2 linked regions of the Sinorhizobium fredii genome follow. The protein of the gene in region 1 interacts with the protein of each later gene in a pairwise test. Links are inferred from orthologs where the notes say so. Each region holds a gene or a part of one and is shown on either strand. Other genes may lie near its edges. The genes, in order: ndk and ung.

Region 1 (14,119 bases):
CGTCGAGCTTTTGGGCATCGCTGAAGGCGATCGAGGCGGCGATCGGTGCGTCGCGGTTCTCGGGGAATTCAAGCGTCGCCGAGGCTATGAAGATCGGCCGCGGCAGGATGTGGGTGATGATTGACAGGGCATTGATGCCCGGATCGAACACGCCGAGCCCGCCGGCTGCCCAGATCCATTCCTGGTTCGGATGCCAGTGGCGGACATCCTCCTTCCAGATGATCCTGACGGTGCGGATCGTCGTCGACGCCAGAAAGGCCTTGGCGGCTTCGACCGCCGGTGCATAGCGCGAATGCCAGCTGGCGAAGAGCGAACGGCCCTTGGCCGCCGCCAGCGCCTCAAGGTCCGCGACCTCGCTCAAGGTCGCGCCCGGCGGTTTCTCGAGGAAGACGTGCTTGCCGGCCTCGAGGGCAGTGCGGGCCGCTTCGTAGCGGTATTGCGGCGGCATGCAGAGCGACACCGCGTCGATCGCCGGTACCGCCTCGAGCATCGCCTCGATCGACTTGAAATTGTCGATGCCGTCGACCGTTCCATGGCGGCTCGCTGCCGCGATCAGTTGATAGTCGGCATCCTTGGCAAGCGCCGGCAGATGCTGATCGCGCACGATCTTGCCGACGCCGACAATGGCAATTCGAATGGGGGACATGGGTGCTTCGCTCTTAATTAGTATGACTTATTGCCGCCTCTTGTAGCAGATTGAGGGCGGCGGGCAAGCGGGGTTCGGTCTTGAAACAAGCTGGCACCTCGGGGCACAAGATGCAAACAAATCTGTTATGCCTCGGATGACGATGGTCTTGCGCCCTCATCATTCGGAGCACAGTCGAGGATTTGCCATGCCGAACATCCGCCATGCGACGCGCGCCGAGCTTGACACAATCATCGACTGGGCGGCGAGGGAGGGCTGGAATCCCGGCCTGGAGGACGGCAACGCCTTCTGGGCGGCCGATCCGGAGGGCTATTGGGTCGCAACGGAAGAGGAAGCCCTGGCGGCTGGCCTATCGCTGGTGCGCTACGGCAGCCAGTATGCCTTTCTTGGCCTTTACATCGCCGATCCGGTGTTTCGGGGCAGGGGCATCGGCTTCGCCCTCTGGGATCGGGCGATTGCCAGCAGCGAAGGCCGCGTCATCGGCCTTGACGGGGTGGTGGCGCAGCAGGGCAACTATCGAAAATCGGGCTTCGCCTGGGCGCATGCGAACGTCCGCTATGGCGGTTCCGTCGATGTCACCGAGCCTCCGGGCACCCATCTTGTCGACGCGGCCCCGGTGCATGTTGCCGCTCTCATTGACTATGACCGCCGCTTCAATCCGGCCCGACGCGACGCCTTTCTCTACGAATGGACGAAACAGTTGCCGACCCGTCGGAGCGTGCTTCTCCTGCGCGACGGCACCATCGTCGGATACGGGACGATCCGCGCCTGCCGCGAAGGGTTGAAGATCGGCCCGCTCTTTGCCGACAACGAGACCGGCGCCGACCTCGTGTTCCGCAAGCTGGCTGCGGGAGCAAAGGGGCAGCGGATCTTCCTCGACATTCCCGAGCCGAACGCCTCGGCGAGGGCACTTTGCGAGCGCTACAACATGAAGCCGGTTTTCGAGACCGCGCGCATGTATCGTGGACCGGCGCCGGACCTGCCGCTTCCACGGATTTACGGGATTACGACCTTCGAACTCGGCTGAGCGTGGCCTGCTCTAACTGGCCATCGCCTCCTCGTATTCGGCCGAAAGCTCGAGCCATTGCTCTTCGGCCTGGGCGAGCTTTGCTACCGCCTCCGCCCGTTCCCTTGCGCGCTGAGCCGCCTTTGCGGGCGCTTTCTCGTAGAGCGTCGGGTCGGCCAACTCGGCATCGAGGGCCTGAATCAGTTTCTCGAGTTTTGCCGTCAAGGACTCGATCTCGTTGATCCTTTTCTTGAGCGGCGCCAGCGAAGCACGCTTGCCGGCATTGGCCTTGCGCTGGTCGGCCTTCGACAGGCTTTCGTCCGAGCCGTTGGCCCTCGGCTTTTCGTCCTTCGCCTTGGGGCCGCCGACAATGACGCTTCGATAGTCTTCGAGATCGCCGTCATAGCTCGTCACCGTTCCGTCCCGCACCAGCCAAAGCCGGTCGGCGGTTGCTTCGATCAGGTGGCGGTCATGCGAGATCAGGATGACGGCGCCGGAATAGTCGTTGAGGGCGGTGATCAGCGCGTTGCGGCTGTCGATGTCCAGATGGTTGGTCGGCTCGTCTAGGATCAGAAGGTTCGGCTGATCGAAAGCGGCGAGCCCCATGAGCAGCCGCGCCTTCTCGCCGCCGGAAAGGTCCTTGGCTGGCGTATCCATCTTCTCGGTCGACAGCCCCATCTGTGCGACGCGCGAGCGGACCTTTGCTTCCGGCGCATCCGGCATGCGGCGGCGCACATGTTCCACGGCGCTTTGCGTCGGGATCAAATCGTCGAGCTGATGCTGGGCGAAGAAGCCGGTCTTCAGGCCCGGCGCGATCCGCACCTCGCCGGCCTCTGCCGCAAGGCGGCCGGAGATGAATTTCGCAAAGGTCGACTTGCCGTTGCCGTTGGAGCCGAGCAGCGCAATGCGGTCGTCCGCGTCGATGCGCAGGCTGAGCCTCTTCAGGATCGGCTTGCCCGGCTCGTATCCGACCGCACCGCCCTGGATGGCGACGATCGGCGAGGCGACCTGCTTCTCCGGATCTGGGAAGGAGAAGCCCTGGACATGCTCCTCGATGACGGCGGCGACCGTGCCCATGCGTTCGAGCGCCTTGATGCGGCTTTGCGCCTGCCGGGCCTTGGATGCCTTCGCCTTGAATCGATCGATGAAACTCTGCAGATGCTTGCGGGCGGCTTCGTTCTTGGCCTTCGCCTTCATCTGCAGTTCGTCGGCTTCCGCCTTCTGCCGCTCGAACTGGTCATAGGAGCCGCGATAGAAGTTGAGCTTCTTCTGGTCGAGGTGGACGATCGCGTTGACGGCCGTGTTCAACAGGTCCCGATCATGGCTGATGATGATCACCGTATGTGGATAGCGGCGGATGTAATCCTCGAGCCACAAGGTACCTTCGAGATCGAGATAGTTGGTCGGCTCGTCGAGCAGCAGCAAGTCCGGCTCGGAAAAGAGCACGGCCGCAAGCGCCACGCGCATGCGCCAGCCGCCGGAGAAGGAGGAGGCGGGGCGCTGCTGCGCCTCATGGTCGAAGCCGAGGCCGGCGAGGATGCTTGCCGCCCGTGCTTCCGCCGAATGGGCGCTGATATCGGCAAGCCGCATCTGGATCTCGGCGATCCGGTGGGGGTCGGTGGCGATTTCGGCCTCTGCCAGAAGGGCGGCGCGTTCCTTGTCAGCCTTCAGCACGATTTCAATCAGCGGCTCGTCCGTCCCCGGCGCTTCCTGGGCCACCTGGCCGATCCGCGCGTTCTTCGGCACGGAGACACTGCCGGTCTCGGCGGCAAGTTCGCCGGTGATGATCCGGAAGAGCGTCGACTTCCCGGCGCCGTTGCGGCCGACAAGGCCGGCCTTCGTGCCGGCCGGAAGCGTCACGGAAGCGTTTTCGATAAGAAGACGGCCCGCGACGCGGGCGGAGAGGCCGGTAATCTGGATCATTGCGGCCTTTTGCCCCGAGTTTTATCCGAAGGCAAGGGTCACGGGACGAGCATCGCGGCTTCCCGATAAGTCCGAAGTCGGCATTTTCAAGAGCCTATTGTTATCGATTCCTGGACGACGTATTCCGATAATAAATACTTCCGCTCCTCATCATGAGGCCCCACATCTATCCCCGAAGAGCCGAGCAACTGCTCTTCCGACCATCCGGCTCGGATCGAACGCCATCGGCAAGGCCGCCGCGTTCGAAAAGACTGATCCGTTCACAGGTGGTCGCGACCAACCCATCGTTCAAGAGAACGACTGATCAGGAGTGTTCAACATGAGAAATGCAGTCCACACCGCTCTCGCCGCCGCCCTTGTCGCCACTGCCGTTCTTGGCGGCGCTTCTGCTGCCTTTGCCGGCGGCAGCTATTACGAAGGCATCAGCGACAAGCCGCTCTTTACTGAACGCGCTCCAAAGGCAGGCGATGAGGCCTCTGTTCGCCGCACGAACGGGTCCATCGACCGTACCTCTACCGGGTCTGTCTCGGACTACGCCGTGCAGCCGAAGCTGGTCCGTGGCGGAGAGGGTGAATATTATCAGGGCATTAGCCGATAACGCGGAATCGATCGCGTAGCATTCGTCCTCCCAGGCAGACTGCTCTTCCCATGGCCCGGTCCCCTTTGCGGGGCCGGGCCATCCTCGTCTCCATTGAGATGACTTTGCCCGGCGCCGGATCTGCGTGCCGCGTTTTGTCGCAGACCTTCCTGCGCAAGCCCCCATATTAGTTCAGCGCTTATACTTGACGACGAGAGTCAGCAATAATATGCCGCCTCGCTAAAATGGAGGTGGCTTTGGGCGCTGGCGATTTGTCGATATTCCCATTCTGTGTTGCGCACCTGGCCGCCCACGGCGACAAGCCGGCGCTCATGTTTCCCGGCCAGCGGGTCGTCAGCTATCGCGAACTCGCCGCCCGCGTCGATCGCCAGGCATCGAAGTGGCGCAACGGGCGCGGACTGGTGATGCTCGAGGCCGACCTCTCGGAGCATGCGATCATTGCTTATCTTGCCGCGCTCGATGCCGGACACGCCGTTGCGCTGCAGGGTACGGCAGCCATGAATGCGGATCGTGAGATCTTCAAGCCGGATTTCTGCCATCGCAGGATCGACGGACGCTGGCGTACGGAGCGGCTGGAGGGAGGCCGGGTCGTTCTCCATCCCGATCTCGCCGTCCTGCTATCGACCTCGGGCAGCACCGGCCAGGGCAAATATGTCCGGCTGTCCAGGACGAATATCGAGGCCAATGCACGTTCCATCGCCGAATATCTCGGCCTCACGGCGACGGACCGGACCTGTCTCGTTCTGCCGCTTCACTATTCCTATGGCCTGTCGGTCCTGAACGCTCACATCACGGTCGGCGCGAGCATCTACATCCCCGGCGGATCCATTCTCGATGAGGGCTTCCTCGACGGACTTGCCGAAAGCGGCTGCACCAATCTGTCCGGGGTTCCCTATTCCTACGAGCTTCTGGAAAAGGTGGGCTTCCGCGAGCGGGCATTTCCGCGACTGCGGTTCATGACCGTGGCCGGCGGACGCCTGCCGGCCGAGAAGGTTCGCCTCTACAACGAACATCTCTCTGCGCGTGGCGCAGCCTTTTTCGTGATGTACGGCCAGACGGAGGCGACCGCCCGCATCGCCTATGTGCCTCCGGATCGGCTAGTGGGCAGGGAGGACCGGATCGGTGTCGCGATACCCGGCGGCAGCCTGACCATCGAGGATGAGAGCGGGCGACTGATCACCGATGCGCAGGAAGCCGGCGAACTCGTCTATCGCGGCGCCAATGTGATGATGGGCTATGCCGGTGCGCGGGCCGATCTCGCCCGAGGCGCCGAGCTTTCCGAATTGCGAACCGGCGATCTGGCCGTGCGGGATACCGACGGGTTCTTCCGCATCGTCGGACGGACGAAGCGCATATCGAAGATCGCCGGGCTGAGGATCGGCCATGACGCTCTCGAAGCGGCTCTGGAGCGGCACGATATCGCCGTCGCGGTCATTGGCAACGATGTCGAAATCCACGCCTTTTTCGCCGGCGAACGCGCTCCCGACAACGTCCGCCAGCTGCTCGTCGCCGCCAGCGGCTTGACCCTGCTGCAGGTGGGGGCGACGCGCATCGACGCGCTGCCGCGCCTGGCGTCCGGAAAGGTCGATTACGAAGCTCTCCGTCAGCGGAGCCGGCGCGGCAGCGGGTCTTCACGCGAAGAAGGTGTCGAAGCCCTGTTCGAGCAGGTCTTCTATCCGCGAAAGGTCCGACCCGAGGACAGCTTCCTGTCGCTCGGCGGGGATTCGCTCCGATTCGTGCAGCTATCGATGGGTCTTGAGAAGATCCTCGGTGACGTGCCCGAGGCGTGGGAAAGCATACCGGTCAACACATTGGCGGTCATGGTCCGCCAGGAGCGCAAGGCTCCGCAGATCGGCACCGACTTCTTGATTCGGGCGCTGGCCATCCTGCTGGTCGTGCTCCACCACGAGACTCTGTGGCCGATCCCGGGAGGGTCGGCGACAATGGTCATTCTCGCCGGATTCGGCCTGGCACGGTTTCAAAGTGGCGCGCTCCTGTCGGGCGCGCTCGGGCAGCTGTTGCGGCCGCTCGCGCAGATTCTTGTTCCCTATTATCTGATCGTCGCCGCTTACGCTCTTGCCTGGGGAAACGTGCCCTGGGCCTCGGTCTTCCTCGTCGGCAATTTCGGCTTCGCCGATCCCGAGCGGCACAGCATGGTGCCCTATCTCTACTGGTTCATCGAGGCCTATTGCCAGACGGTGCTGGTGTTTGCCGCTCTGTTTGCAGTGCCGTCCGTCAGGCGGTTCGCCGCGGTGCGGCCGTTTGCTGCCGGCATGGCGCTGCTCGCTGGCGCCTTTGCCGCCCGCATGGCGCTGCCTGAGCTCTGGGAAATCGGCAACCGGCAGATATTCACGCTTCCCTGGATCTTTCACCTGGCGGTCGCGGGCTGGTGCGCGGCACTGGCGAAAAACTGGGCCCAGCGGCTCGCGGTCATGGCGGCAGGAGCGGCGATCTATCTGTTTCTCGGCCTCTATGAGGGCGTCTGGATCGGCACGAAGATCAAATATCTGCTGCAGATCGTCGTGCTCGTGGCGCTTTTGTTCCTGCCGCGCATCCGCCTGCCGCAATGGGCAGTGCAGCTTGTCCTGCCGCTCGCGGCGGCAGGCTTTCATATCTACATCCTGCACCGCTTCGTGCCGGAGCTGCTGCTTGCGCCAATGCAGCCGTTCCTCCCGCCGCTTGCTTTCTCGCTCTGCTCGATCGCCGGCGGCGTCGCCTTGGGGATCGCGGTCTGGTCGGGGCAGCGCCAGCTGGTGAAGTGGCTCGTCCGCGGCCGGGTGGGTTCTCTCCGGATAGATTGGCCGGCCGCATTCATGGCCCGGCTCTTTTCAGGCCGACCACTTCTTCCCCTCGGTCCACAGGAAGAAAGCCAGGTCCAGCGTCAAGGATGGCCGCCCGAGCGCTGTCAAGATCGCATGCGCCTGTCCGCGGTGATGGGTCTGGTGGTTGAACAAATGGTCGAGCGCCAGGGCGACTTTCTGGGTGATCTCGCCGGGTCTGCTGATCGGCGAGTAGGTGAAGTGCGCGCCGAGCCGCGCCTCGTCGAGGCTGTCGATCCAGGCGATGATGCGCTCGTCCTCCGCCTCCCGCGCCGCCGTCAAGGCCGATAGGTCTTCATGGAGGATCGCGTCGAGCCTCGTGGGCGCGTCGCCCTCCTTGGTGAACCGCTTCATCCAGATCCGGTCGGCCACGAGGAGGTGGTTGAGCGTTCCATGCAGAGAACCGAAGAAGGCGCCCTTGTCCTGCCGGTACTCCGCCTCGGAGAGTTCGGCTACGGCAACGTAGAGCAGCCGGTTGGCCCAGCGATTGTAGTCGGCAAACATCCGGTAATGGTCGAGCATCACATTCTCCCTTGCTGTCCGCCCACCCTAGCTCGGATTGATATTCGCGTGTCGAATGCAACTCATGAAAATTACTGATTTGATCGCCCGGGCTCGCTCTCCTTTTATGCGTCGAACGATGTTCAGAACAGGAGGGGACATGACCCGCACACTTTATGCGCTCTGTGGTACCGACCGGACGCGCCCCTTTTCGCCGCATGTGTGGAAGACCAAGCTTTCGCTCGCACACAAGGGGCTCGGCTTCGACGTGGCGCCTGTCGGCTTCACCGAAATCCCAAAGCTCGAGCAAGGAGCGACGAAGATCGTCCCGCTGCTCCGCGACGGCGACAATCTCGTCAGCGACAGTTTCGACATCGCTCTTTATCTCGAGGAGACCTATCCCGACCACCCGGCCCTGTTCGGCGGCGAGGGTGGCAAGGCAACGGCCCGCTTCGTCGAAGGCTGGTCGCAGATGACGCTGCATCCGGCGATCGGCCGCATCGCCATCATGAATATCCATGACAGCCTCGATCCGGTGGATCAGGCCTATTTCCGGCAGAGCCGCGAGCAGCGCTTCGGTAAGTCGCTCGAGGCGACCGCGGAGGCGGGAGAAGCGGATCTCGAAACCTTCTCGATGAAGCTCGAACCGCTTCGCCACATGCTGAAATTCCAGCCTTTCATCGGCGGCGATGGGCCACTCTTTGCCGATTACATCGTCTTCGGTGCCCTGCAATGGGCGCGGATCGTCTCGCCGCATCGTCTGCTCGCTGAGGGTGACGTCGTTTCGGACTGGTTCGAGCGTTGCCTCGATCTCCACGATGGCCTCGGCCGTTCCGTGACAGCCGCGTGAAACTGTCGCCGGCTCAGGCGAATCATCGCCGCTCCCCCTTGTTTTGCGCGGCATTGGCGGCTAATGAACCGCCACTTTCTCAAGAGCAAGGGAATTGAGCCAATGGCGATTGAACGTACCTTTTCGATGATCAAGCCCGACGCAACGAAGCGCAATCTGACCGGCGCCATCACCAAGATGCTCGAAGACGCCGGCCTGCGCGTCGTCGCTTCGAAGCGCGTCTGGATGAGCCGCCGCGAAGCCGAAGGCTTCTACGCCGTCCACAAGGAGCGCCCGTTCTTCGGTGAGCTGGTCGAGTTCATGTCTTCCGGCCCGACCATCGTTCAGGTTCTCGAAGGCGAGAACGCCATTGCCAAGAACCGCGAAGTGATGGGCGCCACCAACCCGGCCAACGCTGACGAAGGGACCATCCGCAAGGTTCACGCGCTGTCGATCGGCGAAAACTCAGTTCACGGTTCCGATGGTCCGGAAACGGCTGCCGAGGAAATCGCCTACTGGTTTGCGGGCACCGAGATCGTCGGCTGATCCATTTTCTTCGTTTTGCGCTCTAAGGGCTTGAAACGGTCTTCGAAACCGGGGCGGAGACGCCCCGGTTTTCCTTATGTCGGGCAGGCGGACGTGTCGAAATGCGTCGGCGCCAGCCCATTCCTGAAGACTTCCGGATTCTTGTCGTAGGCAGGGCCGACGACCAAGGGTCTTGCCGGCATGACGCTCTGGTCGACATCGGAAACCACCGTCGTTTCCAGCTTCTGCAGCGTCGCTCCGTCCGGCCCCTTGACCTCGATCGTCACCGCATAGGGCCTCTCCTTCCTGACGCAGGTTATGTCCGGGCTTTCCAGCACCACCTTGTCGAGCTTCGGAAAGAGCTTGCGCGTCAATGTCAGCGGTTCGCCGCCGGCCGGGTTCTCGAAGCTTGCCACGACGATGCTGCCGTCCGGCAGCGGTTCCGTCTTGTTGAGCGTGATCGTGTAGGTGGCGTAGGCGAGCCGGTAGTTGAAGACGAACATCTTGCCGGTCAATTTCAGTGGATCCGGTCCGGCCTCGCGCTGGCAGCCGGCAAGCGCGGCCGCGACCAAGGCGATTGCAATGGCGTGTTTCATGGCTGTGTTTCCTGTTTGGAACGGCGGTAGTGGCGTTTGGCCTTCGTGCGGTTGCCGCAAACCGCCATGTCGCACCAGGTCCTGCTCCGGTTGCGGCTGCGGTCAAGGAACAGCCATTCGCAGTTCGGGCAAATCTTAAGGCGGTCGGGCTCCGGATTGGCGACGAGGCTGAGCGCCGAATGCGCAGTGGCGACGTCGAGAGCGATGTATCCGCCGCCATCCCCCGGTCGGCGCACCACCGCGGCGATCGCCTCCAATAGATCGGCAAGAAGCTCCGGCCGGTCTTCGTCCCGCACCAGAGCCCGGAAATGCCGGTCCGTCGCCTCGCGCAGATCGATCAGCGACGCCCGCCTTTCAGGCCCGATCGGACCGAGCCTGCCGAACCGCTGCTTCTCGCAACCATGGAGATTGGCTGCTTCGGCAAAGCTGTCGATCGCCCTTTCATCGGCAAAACGATCGATGCGGCGTTGCGGGTCGAAGCGCAGGACCACCGAATTGGCGACATCTAGCGCCAATGCGCCGCCCGAAAATCGATGCGCGGTCCAGGTGAAGCTCATGCGAAAATCCTAACTAGTAAAACTCATTTTACCAGTTATATTGATCCTGTCACCACTGCATGTCTCTTAAATCGACATCGATTTAAGGACAAAGATATGCAGCAATTCAAAGCGCTACAGCGATCCTTGCACGTCCGACAAGACGCACGGCGCTGTAGAGCCGCAGAGCAAAGTTGGTTGCGCCTTCGGCCTCCGCGTTTTGCAGGTGAACTTGATGCAGTTTCGTTCTCGGATCGACCCGATCCTGACCGCCGCGACCGACCGGATATGCCATGGCCTATTTCCTTCAGCAGATCGCCAATGCCGTTCCCGTTGCAGCGCTCTATGCGGCACTTGCCTTCGGCTACGCGATCGCCTTCGCCGTCACGCGGCGGGCCGACCTGACCTATGGCGCGCTCTTCGCATTTGCCGGGCAGATGTTCGTTCTCTTTTCGGATTTCGGCTGGAACCGGCTGTGGCTGGTGCTGCCTGCGGCCCTCGGCGTCGGTGCGGCGGCGGCGCTGAGCTTCGGGCTTGGCGCGGGGCTGGTCGCCGGCCGCTACATCATCCGGCCGCTGGCTTTCTCCTCGGCAAATGCGGTGGTTGTCGCCTCGCTCGGTAGCCTTATCGTGCTCATGGAAACGGCGCGTCTCGCGTCAGATACGAGAAGCCTCTGGCTGCCGCCATTTCTGAACCAGGTTATCGTCTTCTGGCCGGATCCGGAATTTCCCGTGACGCTGACAGTCGTGCAACTGCTGAACACCGCGCTGATGGCGGCGCTCGTCGCCGCCGGCCATTGGCTGCTGACGCACTCCTATGTCGGGCGATACTGGCGGGCCGTCTCCCAGGATCGTGAGGCTGCCGCCCTTTGCGGCATAGATCCCTCGATCGTCTACATTCTTGCCTATGGCGTCGCGTCGGTGATCGCCGCCTTCTGCGGCATTCTGGCCGCCTCCTATTATGGCAACATGGACTTCGGCATGGGCCTGACCTTCGGCGTCAAGGTCCTGTTCATCGCGGCAATCGGCGGCCAGGCGGCGCCACTCTATGCTGCCCTCGGCGCCGCCGGCGTAGGGCTCCTGGAAACGCTGTGGAGCGCCTACGGGCCGATCCTCTGGCGGGATTTCGCGATCTTCGGCTTTCTCGTCATCGTGCTCGTCGTGACCAGGCAGGAAAAGGTCATCCCCTGACGGCGCTCGCTCAGCGGCCCCAACGGCCGCGTGCCGCGTCGTCGGCGTCCTTGGCGCTGACCCAGTCGTCGGCACTGCCATCGGCACGGTGTTCCTTCTTCCAGAAGGGCGCCGAGGTTTTCAGGAAATCCATGATGAAGTTGGCGCCGTCGAAAGCGGCCTGCCGATGCGGCGAGACGGTGACCACGAGCACGATGTTCTCACCGGGCTCGATACGGCCGTAGCGGTGAATGGCCGTCGCGGCCTGCAACCCGAAGCGCTGCACCGCCTCGTGGCAGATGCGGCTGATCTCGGCTTCCGCCATGCCCGGATAATGTTCGAGTTCGAGCGCGTTCAAAGCCCCTGCCTCATCGCGGCAGAGGCCCAGAAAGGTGACGACAGCACCGATGTCCGCCCGGCCGCGGGTGAGCGCGGAGACTTCGGCTGCAAGATCGAAGTCCTCGGGTTGGACACGCACGCTGACCGAAGCGTCCATCGCCTCAGCCGCCCGTCATCGGCGGAAAGAGCGCGATCTCGCGGGCACCGGCGATCGGCTCGCCGTGATCGACATGTTCCTGGTTGATCGCCGCGCGGATGACGTTCTGGTGTTCGAGCGCCGATTCATACTCGGCGCCGAGCGTCTTCAAATGCGCCAGCAGATCGCCGACCGTGACGACGCCGTCCGGGAGATCCAGCGTTTCCTCACCCTTGCCGATGCGTTCGCGCACCCAGGAAAAATAGACGAGGTTGACAGTGCTCATTCGTTGACCACATGCTTCAGGCCAGCGCGGAAATAATCATAGCCGGTATAGAGCGTGATTGCCGCGGCGATCCACAGAAGGACGATGCCAGCCTCGGTTATATAGGGCACGATCTTGTCGCCGGCCGGACCGGCAAGCAGGAAGGCGATCGCCACCATCTGGATGGTCGTCTTCCACTTGGCGATTCGCGTAACGGGCACGCTGACCTTCAGCGCTGCAAGATATTCGCGAAGCCCGGAAACGAGGATTTCGCGGCAAAGAATGATGATCGCGGCCCAGATCGACCAGCCGGCGATGGTGCCGTCCGCAGCGACCAGCAGCAGGATCGAGGCGACCAGCAGCTTGTCGGCGATCGGGTCGAGCATCCGGCCGATATTGGAAGTCTGCTTCCATATGCGCGCAAGATAGCCGTCGAAGAAATCGGTGACCGAGGCGGTGACGAACAGCACGAGAGCGGTCCAGCGGGCGAAATCGGAACTGTGCAGCCGGCCCTCGATGAAGAAGCACAGCACGATCAGCGGCACGATGAGGATACGGAAGTAGGTCAGCAGATTCGGGATGCTGTAGGCAATGGGCGTTGGCATGGACTCGGTTTCTCTGGACACGACAATCCCCCATTTCCCGCGGGTCATCGATGCGATTTTATTGTTCGGATGGCATCGGGTAAGCGCCAGCTCACAGACCCTCCGGTTTCAGGTGTACAGAATGACTTTGCGACCACAAGGTCAACAGGTCATTGCGCTACTCCTGTCATATTTGGCGGATTTCGCCTGAACGCAGTCTGAATTGCGCCGCCGCTGCGCTTATTTGGCATCCTCGTGAAAATGCTCGTAGACGAGGCGGGCCACGGTCTCCGAAATGCCGTTGACGGCCATCAGGTCGTTGATGCCCGCGCGGGAAACCGCCTTGGCGGTGCCGAAATGGGTGAGAAGCGCTCGCTTGCGGGTCGGGCCGATGCCGGCGATTTCGTCGAGCGGGTTCTTGACCATCTCCTTCTTTCGCCGCGCCCGGTGCGAGCCGATTGCAAAGCGATGCGCCTCGTCGCGCAGCCGCTGGATGAAATAGAGCACCGGATCGCGGGGCGGCAGCGTGAACCCGTCCACGCCTTCGACAAAGAAGCGTTCGCGACCGGCGTCCCGGTCGACGCCCTTGGCGACGCCGATCGCCGTCACGCAGTCCTCGACGTCGAGTTCCTTGAGAATGGCGCGGACGGCCGTCATCTGTCCCTGGCCGCCATCGATGACGATGACGTCAGGCCATGCCGGGAAGGCCGCCTCTTCGCTCACCTCTGTCGAGCGGTCCGGCTTGCCTTCCTCCTTCAGCAGACGCGAGAAGCGACGCGTCATCACCTCACGCATCATGCCGAAGTCGTCGCCCGGGGTGATGTCCTTCGATTTGATGTTGAACTTGCGATACTGACCTTTAACGAAGCCCTCGGGGCCGGCGACCACCATGCCGCCGACGGCATTGGTGCCCATGATGTGCGAGTTATCGTAGATTTCGATGCGACGCGGCACCGAAGGCAACTTGAAGGTCTCGGCAAAGCCCTCGAGCAGGCGCGACTGCGAGGCCGTCTCCGCAAGCTTGCGGCCATGCGCTTCGCGCGCATTGGCCTGTGCGTGCTCGACAAGGTCCTTTTTCTCGCCCCGCTGCGGTACGAGGATCGACACCTTGTAGCCGGACTTCTCGCTCAACGCCTGGGCAAGCAATTCCTGCTCGTCGACCGCCTCGCAGAGCAGGATCTGCCGCGGGCACGGCTTGTCGTCGTAGAATTGGGCGAGGAAGGCGCTGAGTACCTCGGCGGCCGGGAGCGACGGGTCGGCCTTCGGAAAATAGGCGCGGTTGCCCCAGTTCTGGCCGGTGCGGAAGAAGAACACCTGGATGCAGGAAATGCCGCCCTCGTGGTGAATGGCGAAGACGTCCGCTTCCTCGACACCGGCAGGGTTGATCCCCTGGTAGCTCTGCACATGGCTGAGCGCCGCCAGGCGGTCCCGGTAAAGCGCCGCCCGCTCGAAGTCGAGATTTTCCGACGCTTCGGCCATCGCCGCGGCGATCGTCGCCTTCACAGCCTGGCTCTTACCGGAGAGGAAGTCCTTCGCCTCGCGCACGAGCTCGGCATAATCCGGATCGCTGATCTCGCCCGTGCAGGGCGCCGAACAGCGCTTGATCTGATAAAGCAGACAAGGCCGCGTGCGTGTTTCGAAGACGCT
Region 2 (14,156 bases), 1.8 Mb from region 1 along the record:
TTCCTGGGCATGCGGGTAGGGCGTATCCCAGCCGGTCACCCGGACGACCGGAGCCTCGAGGTGATAGAAGCAGTGCTCCTGAACGAGGGCGACGAGCTCGCCCCCGAAGCCGGATGTCAGCGTCGCCTCGTGCACGACGACGCAGCGTCCGGTCTTGGTGACGGACCGCACGATCGTTTCGAGATCGAGCGGCAGCAGGCTCCGCAGATCGATGACTTCCGCATCGATGCCGGTCTCCTCCACGGCGGCGAGTGCCACATGCACCATGGTTCCATAGGCGATCACGGTGACTGCCGAACCCTTGCGGCGGATCTCCGCCTTGCCGATCGGGATCGAGTAATGCCCCTCCGGCACGTCGCCGAGCTCGTGCTTCGACCACGGGGTCACCGGGCGCTCGTGATGGCCGTCGAATGGGCCGTTATAGAGCCGCTTCGGCTCCAGGAACATCACCGGGTCCGGATCCTCGATCGCCGAGATCAGCAGGCCCTTGGCATCATAGGGGTTCGACGGCACGATGACTTTCAGGCCGCAGACATGGGTGAAGAGCGCTTCCGGGCTCTGGCTGTGGGTCTGGCCGCCGAAGATGCCGCCGCCGGTCGGCATGCGCACGACGATCGGACAGGTGAAGTCGCCGTTCGAGCGGTAGCGGATGCGCGCCGCCTCCTGGGTGAGCTGGTCATAGGCCGGATACATGTAGTCGGCGAACTGGATCTCGACGCAGGGTTTCAACCCATAGGCCGCCATGCCGATGGCGGTGCCGACGATGCCGGATTCGCTGATCGGCGCATCGAAGCAGCGGGTCTTGCCGTACTTCGCCTGCAGCCCCTGGGTGCAGCGGAAGACGCCGCCGAAATAGCCGACGTCCTCGCCGAAGACGACGACATCCTCGTCACGCCCCATCGAGACGTCCATGGCGCTGCGCACCGCTTCGATCATCGTCATTCTGGCCATGTCAGTACCCTGCCTTCTGCCGCTGACGGCGGATATGCGGCGGCATCTCGGCATAGACGCCCTCGAAAATGTCACGCACGGAGGGTCTGCCGCCGGCATGCAGCGTGCCGTGGCTCTCGGCTTCCTTCTGGGCCTGGATCACCTGATCCATGATCTCCGCCTCCGTCTGGGCATGCCGCTCATCCGACCAGGCGCCGCGCAGGATCAGGTGCTTCTTCAGCCGCAGCACCGGGTCGCCGAGCGGCCAGGCTTCCGATTCCGTCTTCGGCCGGTAGGCGCTCGGATCGTCCGATGTCGAATGGGCGCCGACCCGGTAGGTCACGTATTCGATCAGCGTCGGACCGAGATTGCGCCGCGCCCGCTCGGCCGCCCAGCGGGCGACTGCATAGACGGCGAGGTAGTCGTTGCCGTCGACGCGCAGCGCCGGAATGCCGAAGCCCAGGCCGCGCGCGGCAAAAGTGCCGGAGCCGCCGCGGGCGATGCCCTGGAAAGTGGAAATCGCCCATTGGTTGTTGACGATATTGAGGATGACCGGCGCCTTGTAGGTGGAGGCGAAGACCAGCGCGGAATGGAAATCCGACTCGGCCGTCGAGCCGTCGCCGATCCAGCCGGCGGCAATCCGGGTATCGTTCTTGATGGCCGAGGCCATCGCCCAGCCGACCGCCTGGACATATTGGGTGGCAAGGTTGCCGGAGATCGTGAAGAAGCCGTGCTCCTTCGACGTGTACATGACCGGCAATTGCCGGCCGTGGCAGGGATCCAGCTCGTTCGAGAAGATCTGGTTCATCATCTCGACCATCGGATAGTCGTCGGCGATCAGCAGCCCCGCCTGGCGATAGGTCGGAAAGTTCATGTCGCCCTTGCGGAGCGCTCTTCTGAAGGCGCAGCTCACCGCCTCCTCGCCGAGATGCTGCATGTAGAAGGAGGTCTTGCCCTGCCGCTGGGCCATCAGCATGCGGGCGTCGAAGGCCCTGAGCAGCATCATGTGGCGAAGTCCAGTCAAAAGCTCGTCGTCCGAGAGGAGGCCGGCCCAGGGGCCGACTGCCTCGCCCTCGCGGTTCAGCACCCGAATGATCGAGTAGGCGAGATCGCGGATCGCTTCCGGCTCCACGTCGACCTCGGGCCGCGGCACGGAACCGGCTTTCGGGATCTTGACGTTGGAGAAATCGGGCTGATCGCCGGGCCGGACGGCCGGTTCGGGGACATGCAGGCTCAGTCGGCTGAATTCATCCATGCGGGTTCCGGCCTCCCTTCCGGATTGCGCATCGCACGTGGGTCAACCGCTGAGCGAACGGTCTCGCGGTCGTGCGACGCCGATGACCATCGGCAATTGCCCGGGGCGCTCCTACGCCTCGGGCCGTGCAGGTCATAGACAACCCTCATTCTCCCAAAGGGTTACAGCCACAGACTGCCACGAGTTCGGGGTTTGATGAAGGGATTTCGGCAGCAGGCCGGACGTCCGGATGAAGAAAGACAGATTCGTGCCGGCGCTCGCGCCGGGCCGATTGCGGAGCCGCGACGTGCCCCCGGCGGCGCGTAATTTTCTTTCGTGATCGGCTCGTGGCAACGGACCAGAATCGCCGTCAGACGGGCGGTGCGAGCTCGATCGGCGTCCCGTCGGAGAATCGCGACAGTCGAAATTCGGTGGGATCGACGATCGGTCGGTCGCCGGTGACGAGGTCGGCCACCAGGTGTCCGGCACCGGGTCCGATACCGAAACCGTGGCCGGAAAAGCCGGTGGCGATGAGGAGGCCGGGCACAGCTTCTGCGTGCGAAATGACCGGCACCACATCGGGTGTGACGTCGATCAGCCCGGCCCAGATCTGCACTGGCTCGACCTGCCGTAGCACCGGGAGTGCGAGTCTCGCCGCTTCGAGGGCGGGTAGGACCGAGCGTGCATCCGGTCGCGGATCGAGGATGCGGTGCCGCTCGAAGGCGCCCGGGCGGTCGAGCGGAACGGGCGTGATCTCGAACTGTTCGCGCCAGCTCTGGGCGCTGAAGCCCACCTGGACCGAGTCCGGGTCGGCCCTCCGCACCGGCCGGAAGTCACGGAAGAAAGCCAGGCTGTCCGGGACGAGCGGATGCAGGTTCACACCGGCAGTGGCGATCGTATAGCCACCGTCGAGGCGCTTGCGATAGGCATAGCTTCCCGTTGCGCCGGCGCCGTCCGGCCCGCCTTCGACCGGGGCGGTCCTGAGCACCGTGTTGCGCACCTTCAACTGCGGCAGGCGGATGCCGACCCCCTTGCAGAAGAGCCGCGACCAGGCGCCGCCGGCAAGCACCACCGTCGCCGTTTCGATGCGGCCCTTCTCGGTGACGACCGCGCTGACTCGTCCGCCGCTCCGCTCGATGCCGCGCACGGCGCAACCGGTGACGATGGTCGCGCCGGCGCGGCGGGCTCCGGCCGCGATCGCCGGCACCGCCTTCTGCGGCTCGGCCCTGCCGTCGCTCGGCGTGTAAAGTGCGCCCTTGTAGCGGATAGCCGCGCCGCCCATGACCGCCTGGGTCTCGTCCGGGCCGATCTGCCGGCTGTCGACGCCATGCGGTTTGGCAAGCGCCAGCCAGGCATCGCGATTGGCGAGGTCCTGCTCCGTTTCCGATATGTAGAGGATGCCGCTGCGGCGAAAGCCGGTCTCGCCGCCGATGCGCGCATCGAGCGTGTCCCAGATCTTCAGCGAGGCCATCGCCATCGGGATCTCGCGCCGATCACGGCCCATAACCCGCACCCAGCCCCAGTTGCGGCTCGATTGCTCGCCGGCAAGCACGCCTTTTTCGCAGAGCACGACCTTGACGCCGCGTTCGGCCAGAAAAAGCGCCGTGCTGACCCCGATAATTCCACCGCCGATGATGACGACATCCGCTTTGCGCGGCAGCGACGGGTCGGTGACGACGGGATCAAGGGTGGGGCCGGGCATCGCATTTCTCGCAGAAGGGCAAGGGGCGGTTTTCTATCGCTGCAATTTTCGGCCGCCGAGATCAAGCCAGCAAGAGATCTCGCCAGCCTGCCATGCACAGCTCTATCATCGCCGGTGTTCTGTCTTTTTCCGATAAAAATACGCATTGTCCGGTTGACAGGCCGTCAGGCTTCGATGTCTGTTGAGAAGCGAGATGCGGGGGCGGCAGAGCAGGCGCCCGCTGACAAATCATACCGGATCGATGAGGCGGACAATGAGCGGACTTCTTGCGGGCAAGCGTGCTGTGATCACGGCTGCGGCACAAGGTATCGGCCGCGCGGCGGCCGAGGCGTTCAGCCGGGAAGGGGCGTCGGTGATCGCAACCGACATCAACGAGGACAGGCTCGCCGAGCTGGCAGCCACCGGGATCGAATTGGCGAAGCTCGACGTGCTGAGCGAAGCGGCGATCGCCGATTTTGCGGCGCGCACTGGTCCTGTCGATGTCCTCTTCAACTGCGCCGGCTTCGTCCATGCCGGCACGATCCTGGAAGCGAGCGACAAGGATTACGACTTCGCCTTCGATCTCAACGTCAAATCGATGTTCCGGATGATCCGCGCCTTCCTGCCGGGCATGGTCGAAATGGGCGGCGGCTCGATCATCAACATGTCGTCGGTCGCCGGCGTGCCGATGGGCGTGCCGAACCGCTTCGTCTATTCCGCCAGCAAGGCGGCGGTCATCGGCCTCACCAAGTCGGTGGCGATCGACTTCATCGGCAAGGGCATTCGCTGCAACGCCATTGCGCCCGGCACGGTGCAATCGCCGTCGCTCGAGGAGCGGATGCGGGCGCAGGGCGACTACGAGGAGGCGCGCGCCGCCTTCATCGCCCGCCAGCCGATGGGCCGGCTCGGCACGCCGGAGGAAATCGCCGCGCTCGCCGTCTATCTCGCCAGCGACGCTTCGGCCTATACGACCGGCCATGTGCATGTGGTCGACGGCGGCATGAGCCTCTGAGCGCAGGCCTTTTCGCCGCCTGCCGCAATGTCTATGCTGCGGCGCATGCCCAAAGCCGACAAAGAGCTTCGCCTCGTCCTGCGCATCGATTTCCCGCCCGAGGGTCGCCTCGGGCGCGGCAAGATCATGCTTCTCGAACTGATCCGCGAGACCGGGTCGATCTCCGCCGCCGGCCGCGCCATGGACATGTCCTATCGGCGTGCCTGGCTGCTGGTCGATGCGCTCAACCGGATGTTCGAGGAGCCCGCAGTCGAGTCGCAGCGGGGCGGCAAGCAAGGCGGGGGTGCGGCGCTTACCGTCTTCGGCGAGACGCTGATCGAGCGCTTTCGGGGGATGGAAGCCAAGGCGAGGAGCGCGATCGCAGAAGACCTCGACTGGCTGGAGGCGGCGCGATCGGGCGAAGCAGCGCGCCGGACGGAAAGCTCATCCGCGAAACGACCTGCGCAACCGTCCTAATAGTCCAACGCGACCGTCTTGATGATCGCGTGGACGGGCTTGGCCGGCTCGAGCCCGAGCGTCTCGCGGGAGAGGGCGGTGATGCGGGAGACGATGACATTGCCGCCGCAGTCGACGCGGACGTCGACGCTGCCCTCCTGCGCCGGTGAAAGATCGATGATCGTTCCCTTCAGGACGTTGAGGGCGCTGATCCCTTCCGGTTTCGTGGTGGCGAGCATCACGTCGCGCCCGGCGATGTAAAGGCGGAGGCGATTGCCGGGTGTGGAGACGAGATGCGGTATGCGGATCAGGCATTCGCCGGCCAGCACCACCGTCAGTCGATGCTGGGAATCGTGGCTTACGACCACGCCTTCAACCAAGGCGCCTGTCTCCCGCCGCACGATCGCGGCCGCCGGCTGGTTGAGAATCGCGGACGCCGTGCCGGATGCCTTGACCCGGCCCTCCTCGATCACCACGATGCGCTCGGCCAGCCGCCCCACCTCCGTGACGGAATGGCTGACATAGACGATCGGTATCTTGGTCTCATCGCGGAGCCGCTCGAGATAGGGCAGGATCTCCGCCTTTCTGGCCTCGTCGAGGGCGGCGAGCGGCTCGTCCATCAGCAGCAGCCGGGGTGCTGCAAGCAGCGCCCGCCCAACGGCGACGCGCTGGCGTTCGCCGCCAGAGAGAGTCGAAGGACGGCGCTCGAGCAGATCTCCGATGCCGAGCATTTCGACGACCTTGTGGAACTCGGAGGCGGATTTGCCGGCGCCGGCGAACCAGCGCCCATAGGCGAGGTTGTGGCGGACGCTCAGATGCGGAAAGAGCCGGGCCTCCTGGAAGACATAGCCGAAGTGCCGGCGGTGAACGGGGGTGAAGAGCCGCTCCTCGCTGTCGGCGATCACATCGCCGTCGAGAACGATGCGGCCCCGATCGGGTCGCAGCAGCCCGGCGACGATGTTGATCAGCGAAGTCTTGCCGGAGCCGGAACGGCCGAAAAGCGCCGTCACGCCGCCCTCCGAGCGGAAGGCGGCGTCTATGGCGAATGAGCCAATCCGGTGGCGCGCTTCGACCTCGAGGCTCATGCGGCGACCGTCCGTCGCGCCGCCGCGACGGCGAGGAATTCCGACAGCATCAGCGCCGTCATTGAAAGAATAATGGAGATGATGGCGAGCCGCATGGCGCCGGCGTCGCCGCCCGGCACCTGGGTGAAGCTGTAGATCGCCGCGGAAAGCGTCTGGGTCTCGCCGGGGATGTTCGAGACGAAGGTGATCGTCGCGCCGAATTCGCCCATCGCCTTGGCGAAGGAAAGGATCATGCCGGCGACGATACCGGGCAGAATCAGCGGCAAGGTCACGGTCAGGAACACCCAGATCGGATTGGCGCCGAGCGTTGAGGCGGCGTCCTCCAGCTTCCGGTCGACCGCTTCGATTGACAGCCGGATGCTGCGCACCATCAGCGGAAAGCCCATGACGGCGCAGGCGAGTGCTGCACCCGTCCAGCGGAAGGAAAAGACAAGGCCGAAATTGTCGGCGAGGAAGGCGCCGATCGGTCCGCGCCGGCCGAACAGCAGGAGCAGCACGAAGCCGGTGACGACCGGCGGCAGGATCAGCGGCATGTGCACGAGGCCGTTCAGGATCGACCTGCCCCAGAAGCGACCGCGTGCCAATGCCATGGCGACGAGAAGCGCGACCGGCAGGCTCGAAAGCATTGCGACCGTTGCCACCCGCAGGCTCAAGCGGACGGCCGTCCATTCCGCGTCGCTCAAGACCATCCAGTCCAATTTTATGCTCCCGTCACAGAGGTGCCGCGCCGTGCACCGATTGCATGCACGACGCGAACACGTTCTGCCCGGTCGAAGGCCGGTGGCGCAAGACCCTATTCAAGCACGATGAACCCCTGGGCCTGGAAAAACGCCGCGGCCTTGGGCGACTTGACGAATTCGAGATAAGCAGCCGCGTCCGGGTTCTTGCTCTCTGCGGTGATCGCTATCGGGTAGATGATCGGCGAGTGGCTGTATTCCGGAAAGGTGCCGACAACCTTCACGCCCGGATCGGCGGCCGCGTCCGTCTGATAGACGATGCCATAGGGGGCCTCGCCGCGCGAAACGAGAAGCAGGGCGGCGCGCACGCTTTCGGCTCCCGCGACTTTTGCTTCGACCGTCGGCCAGATGCCGAGCTTTTCGAGTGCGGCCTTGCCGTATTTGCCGGCGGGAACCGAATCGACGGCGCCCATTGCCAGGCGTCCTTCGCCGAGAAGAGCGGCGAGGTCTAGGCCCGGCTTAATCTCGACAGGCGCGGCGTCGGTCTTGCCGGAAACGAGGACGAGACGGTTGCCAAGCAGGTTGGAGCGGATGTCGTCCTTGATCAGCTTCTTCTCGGCAAGGTAATCCATCCAGGCGAGATCGGCCGAGATAAAGATATCGGCAGGCGCGCCCTGTTCGATCTGCTTGGCGAGCGCCGAGCTTGCCGCATAGGAGGCGGTCGTCTCCTTGCCCGTCTCGTCTTTCCATTTGGCGTTGACCGCGTCGAGGGCATTCTTCAGGCTTGCCGCGGCAAATACCGTAACTTTTTCTTCCGCCTGGGCAGGAGCCAATGCTGCGCCAGCCAAAATCAGGCCGAGCGCCAGCATCAAACCCTTAAGCCAATGTCTCCCTCCCCTCATCGCATTTGCCTCCATCTCTCTCGTGATATTTTGCAGGATATAACGGTCTCTCCGTTCTCGTTAGCGCTATATCGGACGAAATACAATGCTCTGCCAGAAGGCTAATCGAAGCAGTGAACGGAACGGGCTAAATCCGGCGCGCATGCTTGCAGTGGGCAATAGCGGGGCTAAATTCCGGAGCGACGAAGAACGAGGCGAATCCATGGATGCGACGATCAGGCTAGAAGAGAGCTGGAAGACGGCGTTGGCGCACGAATTCCTCCACGGCTATATGACCGATCTCAAGCGCTTCCTGTTGGACGAGAAGCAGCAGGGCCGACAGATCTTTCCGAGAGGCAGCGAATATTTCCGGGCGCTTGACCTGACCCCGCTCGACAAGGTTCGGGTCGTGATACTCGGCCAGGACCCCTATCACGGCGACGGTCAGGCGAATGGACTCTGCTTCAGCGTCCGGCCGGGCGTGCGTACCCCGCCGTCGCTGGTCAACATCTACAAGGAGCTTCGCGACGATCTCGGCATTCCGCCGGCCCGCCATGGCTTCCTTGAAAGCTGGGCGCGCCAGGGCGTGTTGCTCCTGAACAGCGTGCTGACGGTCGAGCGGGGCCGGGCGGCGTCGCATCAGGGCAAGGGCTGGGAACGCTTTACCGATGCCGTCATCCGCGCCGTCAACGAACAGGCCCAGCCGGTCGTCTTCATGCTCTGGGGCTCCTATGCGCAGAAGAAAGCGGCCTTCGTCGACCGCTCCCGCCACCTGGTGTTGACCGCGCCGCATCCGTCGCCGCTGTCGGCACATTCCGGCTTCCTCGGCTGCAGGCATTTCTCCAATGCCAATGCCTTTCTCACGTCGAAGGGGCTCGATCCGATCGATTGGCGGCTGCCGGACGATCCTCCTCTCGCCGTCGATCGGCAGGCTGCGGCACCCTGCTGACGCCGTGGTGGCCTCTCCTGTCGTGCCTGGACCTTGCGCGGCCGGTCGCGATCCGCCAAAGACTGGCGTCTAAAGCGGGCGCGCTCAAACATGCGACGCGCTTTAGGGATTTGTTTTGTGCATGTCGGTGCCCCAAAACCGCTGCACACTTTTGGGCGACATGCACTGCGCGTAGCGGGAGAAACGGCATGCGGCATATCCTGATCATCGGGATCGGGGCGGGCAACCCCGAACACATCACGGTCCAGGCGGTCAATGCACTGAACCGCGCCGACGTGCTCTTCATCCCGACCAAGGGTGCGAAGAAGACGGAGCTTGCCGAGGTGCGCCGCGACATCTGCGCCCGCTACGTGACGCGCAGCGACAGCCGGACCGTCGAATTCACCGTGCCGGTCCGCCGGACCGAGGGACGCAGCTACGTCCAAGGCGTCGATGATTGGCATGCGAGCATCGCCGCCACTTATGAGGCGCTGCTCGAGAGCGAACTCGCGGACGGGCAGACCGGCGCCTTTCTCGTCTGGGGCGATCCGATGCTCTATGACAGCACGATCCGCATTGTCGAAAGGGTTCGTGCGCGGGGCAGCGTGGCCTTCGACTTCGAGGTAGTTCCCGGTATCACCAGCCTTCAGGCGCTTTGCGCCAGCCATCGCATTCCGCTCAACCTCGTCGGCAAGCCCGTGGAGATCACCACCGGTCGCCGGCTTGCCGAGAGCTTTCCGCACAAAAGCGAGACGGCCGTCGCCATGCTCGATGGCGAACAGGCTTTTCAGAAGATCGACGATCCGGATGCGGAGATTTACTGGGGCGCCTATCTCGGTACGCCGGACGAGATCGTCATTTCCGGGCGTCTCGCCGACGTAAAGGAAGAAATCCTGAAGGCAAGGGCCGACGCGCGCGAGCGCATGGGCTGGATCATGGATATCTATCTGCTGCGCAAGGGTGCGGACTTCGACGGGTAGACGCCGCTTGCCTGGGCTTTGATCTCTCTCAAGGAAGGCGGCTGTGATATAGGCTTTATCACAGACGCGGAGTGTGTGCCCGCAATGCGCCCCGAGGATATTGGAACAGGATGACGAGCTGCGCTGCGCCCAGGTCACAAACTGAACCCGGCACATCGATGCGCCGCGGCGCCTGTCCGTCGCTCGCAGCGCCGATGCAGACCGGAGATGGTCTGCTCGTGCGGCTGCGTCCGGCGACCGGTGGGTTGACGCCCGCCGAGCTAAGGGCACTGGCTGAAGCGGCCGCAGACTGCGGCAGCGGCATTATCGAAGTAACCGCTCGGGGCAACCTGCAGGTCCGCGGGCTGATCGCCTCAAGCGTTCCGGCACTTGCCGCCGCGATCGGGGAGGCGGGAATCGCCGTTACAGACGGCGTCGCGATCGAGACGCCGCCGCTTGCCGGGTTCGATCCGCGCGAAATCGCCGACCCCCGGCCATTGGCCGCGGCCCTGCGCGACGCGATTGCCGAACGTCGTCCGGCGCTTGCGCTCGCACCGAAATTGTCCATCGTCATCGATGGGAATGGCCGCTTCCACCTGCGGGATGTCGCGGCCGATCTCCGCCTTGAGGCGCGGAACAGCGAGGATGGCCTTCGCTGGCTGCTGTCCTTCGGCGGCGCGGGACGCCCGGAGCGGCCGGTTGCGCTGCTGGAGGCGGAGCGGGTCGTCCCTGCGCTGATGGAAATTCTGGCGGAGCTCGATCATTTCGGCCCAGCCGCACGCGGTCGCGATCTTGATGCGGACGCCATCCGGCAGCGTTTATCCGCCGGCCTCGACCCCTTGCCGGCGGCCGGCGGCACCTCGCCATTCTTGCCGGCGGGCATTCACGACTTCGGCGACGGTCGCACCGTGCTCGGTGTCGCTCTTGCTTTTGCGCAAACCGATAGCGCCAGCCTCATCGCCTTCCTGCAAAGCGCCGGGGAATTGGGCGCAACGGAAATACGCCTCGCGCCGCGCCATGGTCTCCTCGTCCTCGGCCTGTCGCGGGAAGCTGCCGCCCTCGCGCAACAACTGGCGCTTTCCCATGGTTTCCTGGTTTCCGCCGATGATCCGCGAAATCACGTCGCCACCTGCGCCGGGCTTGCCTGCGCCTCGGCGCTGATGGACACCAAGGTGGTGGCCGGGCTATTGCTCGAGGTCGGTGCCGACCTTCTCGACGGCTCGCTCGCAATCCATCTCTCGGGCTGTCCAAAGGGATGCGCCAGACCGGTAGCTTCTCCCCTGACGCTTGTCGGTGCGCCATCAGGATACGCGCTTGTCGTAAATGGGGCTGCTTCCGTCGCGCCGAGCGCCTACACCGATGAGGGCGGGATAAAAGCCGCGCTGGCCGCGCTCAATGCGCTGGTCAGGGAAAACAAAGACGCTGGCGAATCGGCGCGCTCCTGTCTTACACGGCTCGGGACGGCGCACATCGTCGACGCGTTTGAACAGGGATAGAAATGCCTGACTACGATTATATCCGCGATGGCAATGCCATCTACGAGCGTTCTTTCGCGATCATCCGGGCGGAAGCCGATCTTTCCGGCTTCTCGGACGAGGAGGCCGATCTGGCGGTGCGCATGGTGCATGCCTGCGGTTCGGTGGAAGCGGTGCGTCAGTTCGTCTTCTCTCCCGACTTCGTCTCTGCCGCACGCGCGGCACTCAAGAACGGTGCTCCAATCTTCTGCGATGCGGAAATGGTCGTCCATGGCGTCACCCGGGCGCGGCTGCCGGCCGGTAACGAGGTGATCTGCTCGCTTCGCGATCCGCGCACGGCGGAGATCGCCGCCGAAATCGGCAATACGCGCTCGGCGGCGGCGCTCGAGCTCTGGGGCGAGCGGATGGCGGGCTCGGTCGTTGCCATCGGCAATGCGCCGACGGCGCTCTTCTATCTCCTGGAAATGCTACGCGACGGCGCGCCGAAGCCGGCGGCGATCCTCGGCATGCCGGTCGGCTTCGTCGGCGCGGCGGAATCGAAGGACGCGCTTGCCGAGAATTCCTATGGCGTTCCCTTCGCGATCGTTCGCGGCCGCCTCGGCGGCAGTGCAATGACGGCGGCGGCGCTGAATTCGCTGGCGAGGCCGGGGCTGTGAGCGCGTCGGGCCGACTGATCGGCGTCGGGACCGGTCCCGGCGATCCGGAGCTTCTGACCGTCAAGGCGGTGCGGGCGCTCGGCGAGGCGGATGTCGTCGCCTATTTCGCCAAGGCGGGGCGCAATGGCAACGGCCGCGCCGTCGTCGAGGGACTTTTGAAGCCCGACCTGGTGGAACTGCCGCTCTACTATCCGGTGACGACCGAGATCGACAAGGGCGACGAGGCCTACAAGCGGCAGATCACCGACTTTTACGATGCCTCCGCGGAAGCGGTAGCCGTGCATCTCAAGGCCGGTCGGACCGTCGCCGTTTTGAGCGAGGGCGACCCGCTGTTCTACGGTTCCTACATGCACCTGCACGTGCGGCTCGCAGGCCGGTATCCGGTCGAGGTCATTCCCGGGATCACGGCGATGTCCGGCTGCTGGTCGGTTGCCGGCCTGCCGCTGGTGCAGGGGGATGACGTTCTCTCGGTTCTTCCCGGCACGATGGGCGAGAAGGAGCTTCAGCGCCGCCTCGCCGACACTGAAGCCGCTGTGATCATGAAGGTCGGGCGCAACCTGCCGAAGATCCGCCGCGCCCTTGCGGCGGCAGGCAAGCTCGAAGCTGCCGTCTATGTCGAGCGCGGCACGATGACGAACGCGGCGATGATTCCGCTCGGCGACAAGCCGGACGACGAGGCGCCATATTTTTCGCTGGTCCTGGTTCCCGGTTGGAAGGATCGGCCCGGCTGGAAGGATAGGCCCGGTGCGGAGGGCAGGTCATGACCGGCAAGCTCTTCATCGTGGGCACCGGCCCTGGCAATCCGGCGCAGATGACGCCGGAGGCGCAGGATGCGATTGCCGTTGCGAGCGAATTCTTCGGCTATGGCCCCTATCTCGACCGGCTGCATCTGAGAGCCGACCAGCGCCGGATCGCCTCCGACAATCGCGAAGAGCTGGACCGGGCGAGAGCCGCGCTGACGCGCGCCAGCGCCGGCGTCGATGTCTGCGTCGTCTCCGGCGGCGATCCGGGCATATTCGCGATGGCCGCCGCCGTCTGCGAGGCGATCGACACGGGGCCGGAGGCGTGGCGGCAGGTCGATCTCACGATCACCCCTGGCGTCACCGCCATGCTCGCGGTGGCGGCGCGGATCGGTGCGCCCCTCGGCCACGATTTCTGCGCCATGTCGCTGTCGGACAATCTGAAGCCCTGGGAGGTCATCACCAGGCGGCTGCGGCTCGCGGCGGAAGCGGGACTGGTCATCGCCCTCTACAACCCGATCAGCAAGGCGCGTCCCTGGCAACTCGGCAAGGCCTTCGATGTCCTTCGCGAGGTCCTGCCGCCCCGCGTGCCGGTGATCTTCGGCCGGGCGGCCGGGCGGCCGGACGAGCACATCGCGGTGATGCCGCTCGGCGAAGCCGATGCCGACCGCGCCGACATGGCAACCTGCGTGATCATCGGCTCGCCGGAGACGCGGATCGTTGCCCGTAGCGGCAAACAGGATCTCGTCTACACGCCGCGGTCCTTCACCGGGGATAGGAATTGATGAATGCGTTCGAGCGCCTCATCGCAGGTGGAGACCGTCGGCACATCGGCGGGCTTGTGGCGCTCGACCATCACCACCTCGAGCCCGAGCTTCCGGGCGGCGGCGATTTTGCCGTAGGTGGCGGTGCCGCCGCTGTTCTTGGCGACGATGACATCGATCGCATGCTCTCGGAGCAGCTTGAGCTCGTCCGTCTCGGCGAAGGGGCCGTGCGCGAGGATCGCGGTAGCATCGGGAAGGCTCAGCGGCGGCGTCACCGGATCGACGCTGCGGACGAGATAGCTGTGCTGCGGCGCCTTTTCGAAAAGGAAGGCCTCTTGGCGGCCGATCGCCAGAAAGACGCGGCGCGGCAAGGCGCCAAGGGCCGACACCGCCTCGGCGACGCTTGCGACACGCGCCCAGCGATCGCCCGGTTGTGCCTCCCAGGCGGGCCGGCGCAGCGCGAAGAGCGGCGTTCCGGTCGCCGCCGCGGCGGTCGCTGCATTGTGGGAGATCCGCGCCGCAAAGGGATGGGTCGCATCTACCAGCAGGCAAACGTTTTCGAGCTCCAGGAAGACGGCCAGCCCTTCGGCGCCGCCGAAGCCGCCGACGCGCGTTGGCAATGGCTGCGGCCGCGGATCGGCGGTTCGGCCGGCGAGCGAGATCACCGCGTCGTAGCGCGGATCGGCCGCAAGGCGCTCG

Evidence for each region.
Region 2: the proteins of ndk (region 1) and ung interact in binary tests that used the Escherichia coli proteins (3 or more experiments, as listed by UniProt). The link is inferred for Sinorhizobium fredii from one-to-one orthologs.

What each region holds. Positions count from the first base shown.
Region 1 is NZ_CP024307.1:1,261,827-1,275,945, forward strand. The notes cover bases 7,369-10,156. They hold ndk (nucleoside-diphosphate kinase), read left to right. Parts: upstream 7,369-8,445; coding sequence 8,446-8,868; downstream 8,869-10,156. Other genes in these bases: NXT3_RS06115 (DinB family protein), read right to left, coding at 7,369-7,514; NXT3_RS06120 (glutathione S-transferase family protein), read left to right, coding at 7,654-8,343; NXT3_RS06130 (hypothetical protein), read right to left, coding at 8,943-9,443; NXT3_RS06135 (CGNR zinc finger domain-containing protein), read right to left, coding at 9,440-10,000; NXT3_RS31595 (hypothetical protein), read right to left, coding at 10,107-10,156. In the rest of the region: NXT3_RS06090 (Gfo/Idh/MocA family protein), read right to left, coding at 1-646; NXT3_RS06095 (GNAT family N-acetyltransferase), read left to right, coding at 834-1,673; NXT3_RS06100 (ABC-F family ATP-binding cassette domain-containing protein), read right to left, coding at 1,686-3,575; NXT3_RS06105 (hypothetical protein), read left to right, coding at 3,895-4,173; more of NXT3_RS06115, read right to left, coding at 7,002-7,368; more of NXT3_RS31595, read right to left, coding at 10,157-10,274; NXT3_RS06140 (branched-chain amino acid ABC transporter permease), read left to right, coding at 10,273-11,169; NXT3_RS06145 (molybdenum cofactor biosynthesis protein MoaE), read right to left, coding at 11,180-11,644; moaD (molybdopterin converting factor subunit 1), read right to left, coding at 11,649-11,909; pgsA (CDP-diacylglycerol--glycerol-3-phosphate 3-phosphatidyltransferase), read right to left, coding at 11,906-12,493. UniProt on the Escherichia coli protein: Major role in the synthesis of nucleoside triphosphates other than ATP. The ATP gamma phosphate is transferred to the NDP beta phosphate via a ping-pong mechanism, using a phosphorylated active-site intermediate.
Region 2 is NZ_CP024307.1:3,016,756-3,030,911, reverse strand. What follows is about bases 7,197-10,021. They hold ung (uracil-DNA glycosylase), read left to right. Parts: upstream 7,197-8,158; coding sequence 8,159-8,884; downstream 8,885-10,021. Other genes in these bases: cobG (precorrin-3B synthase), read left to right, coding at 9,954-10,021; cobF (precorrin-6A synthase (deacetylating)), read left to right, coding at 9,073-9,843; modA (molybdate ABC transporter substrate-binding protein), read right to left, coding at 7,197-7,956. Also shown: NXT3_RS14910 (alpha-ketoacid dehydrogenase subunit beta), read right to left, coding at 1-951; NXT3_RS14905 (3-methyl-2-oxobutanoate dehydrogenase (2-methylpropanoyl-transferring) subunit alpha), read right to left, coding at 953-2,185; NXT3_RS14900 (NAD(P)/FAD-dependent oxidoreductase), read right to left, coding at 2,535-3,866; NXT3_RS14895 (SDR family oxidoreductase), read left to right, coding at 4,120-4,857; NXT3_RS14890 (winged helix-turn-helix domain-containing protein), read left to right, coding at 4,903-5,313; modC (molybdenum ABC transporter ATP-binding protein), read right to left, coding at 5,310-6,377; modB (molybdate ABC transporter permease subunit), read right to left, coding at 6,374-7,066; more of modA, read right to left, coding at 7,171-7,196; more of cobG, read left to right, coding at 10,022-11,318; NXT3_RS14855 (precorrin-8X methylmutase), read left to right, coding at 11,321-11,953; NXT3_RS14850 (precorrin-2 C(20)-methyltransferase), read left to right, coding at 11,950-12,717; NXT3_RS14845 (precorrin-3B C(17)-methyltransferase), read left to right, coding at 12,714-13,478; NXT3_RS14840 (cobalt-precorrin-6A reductase), read right to left, coding at 13,442-14,156. UniProt on the Escherichia coli protein: Excises uracil residues from the DNA which can arise as a result of misincorporation of dUMP residues by DNA polymerase or due to deamination of cytosine.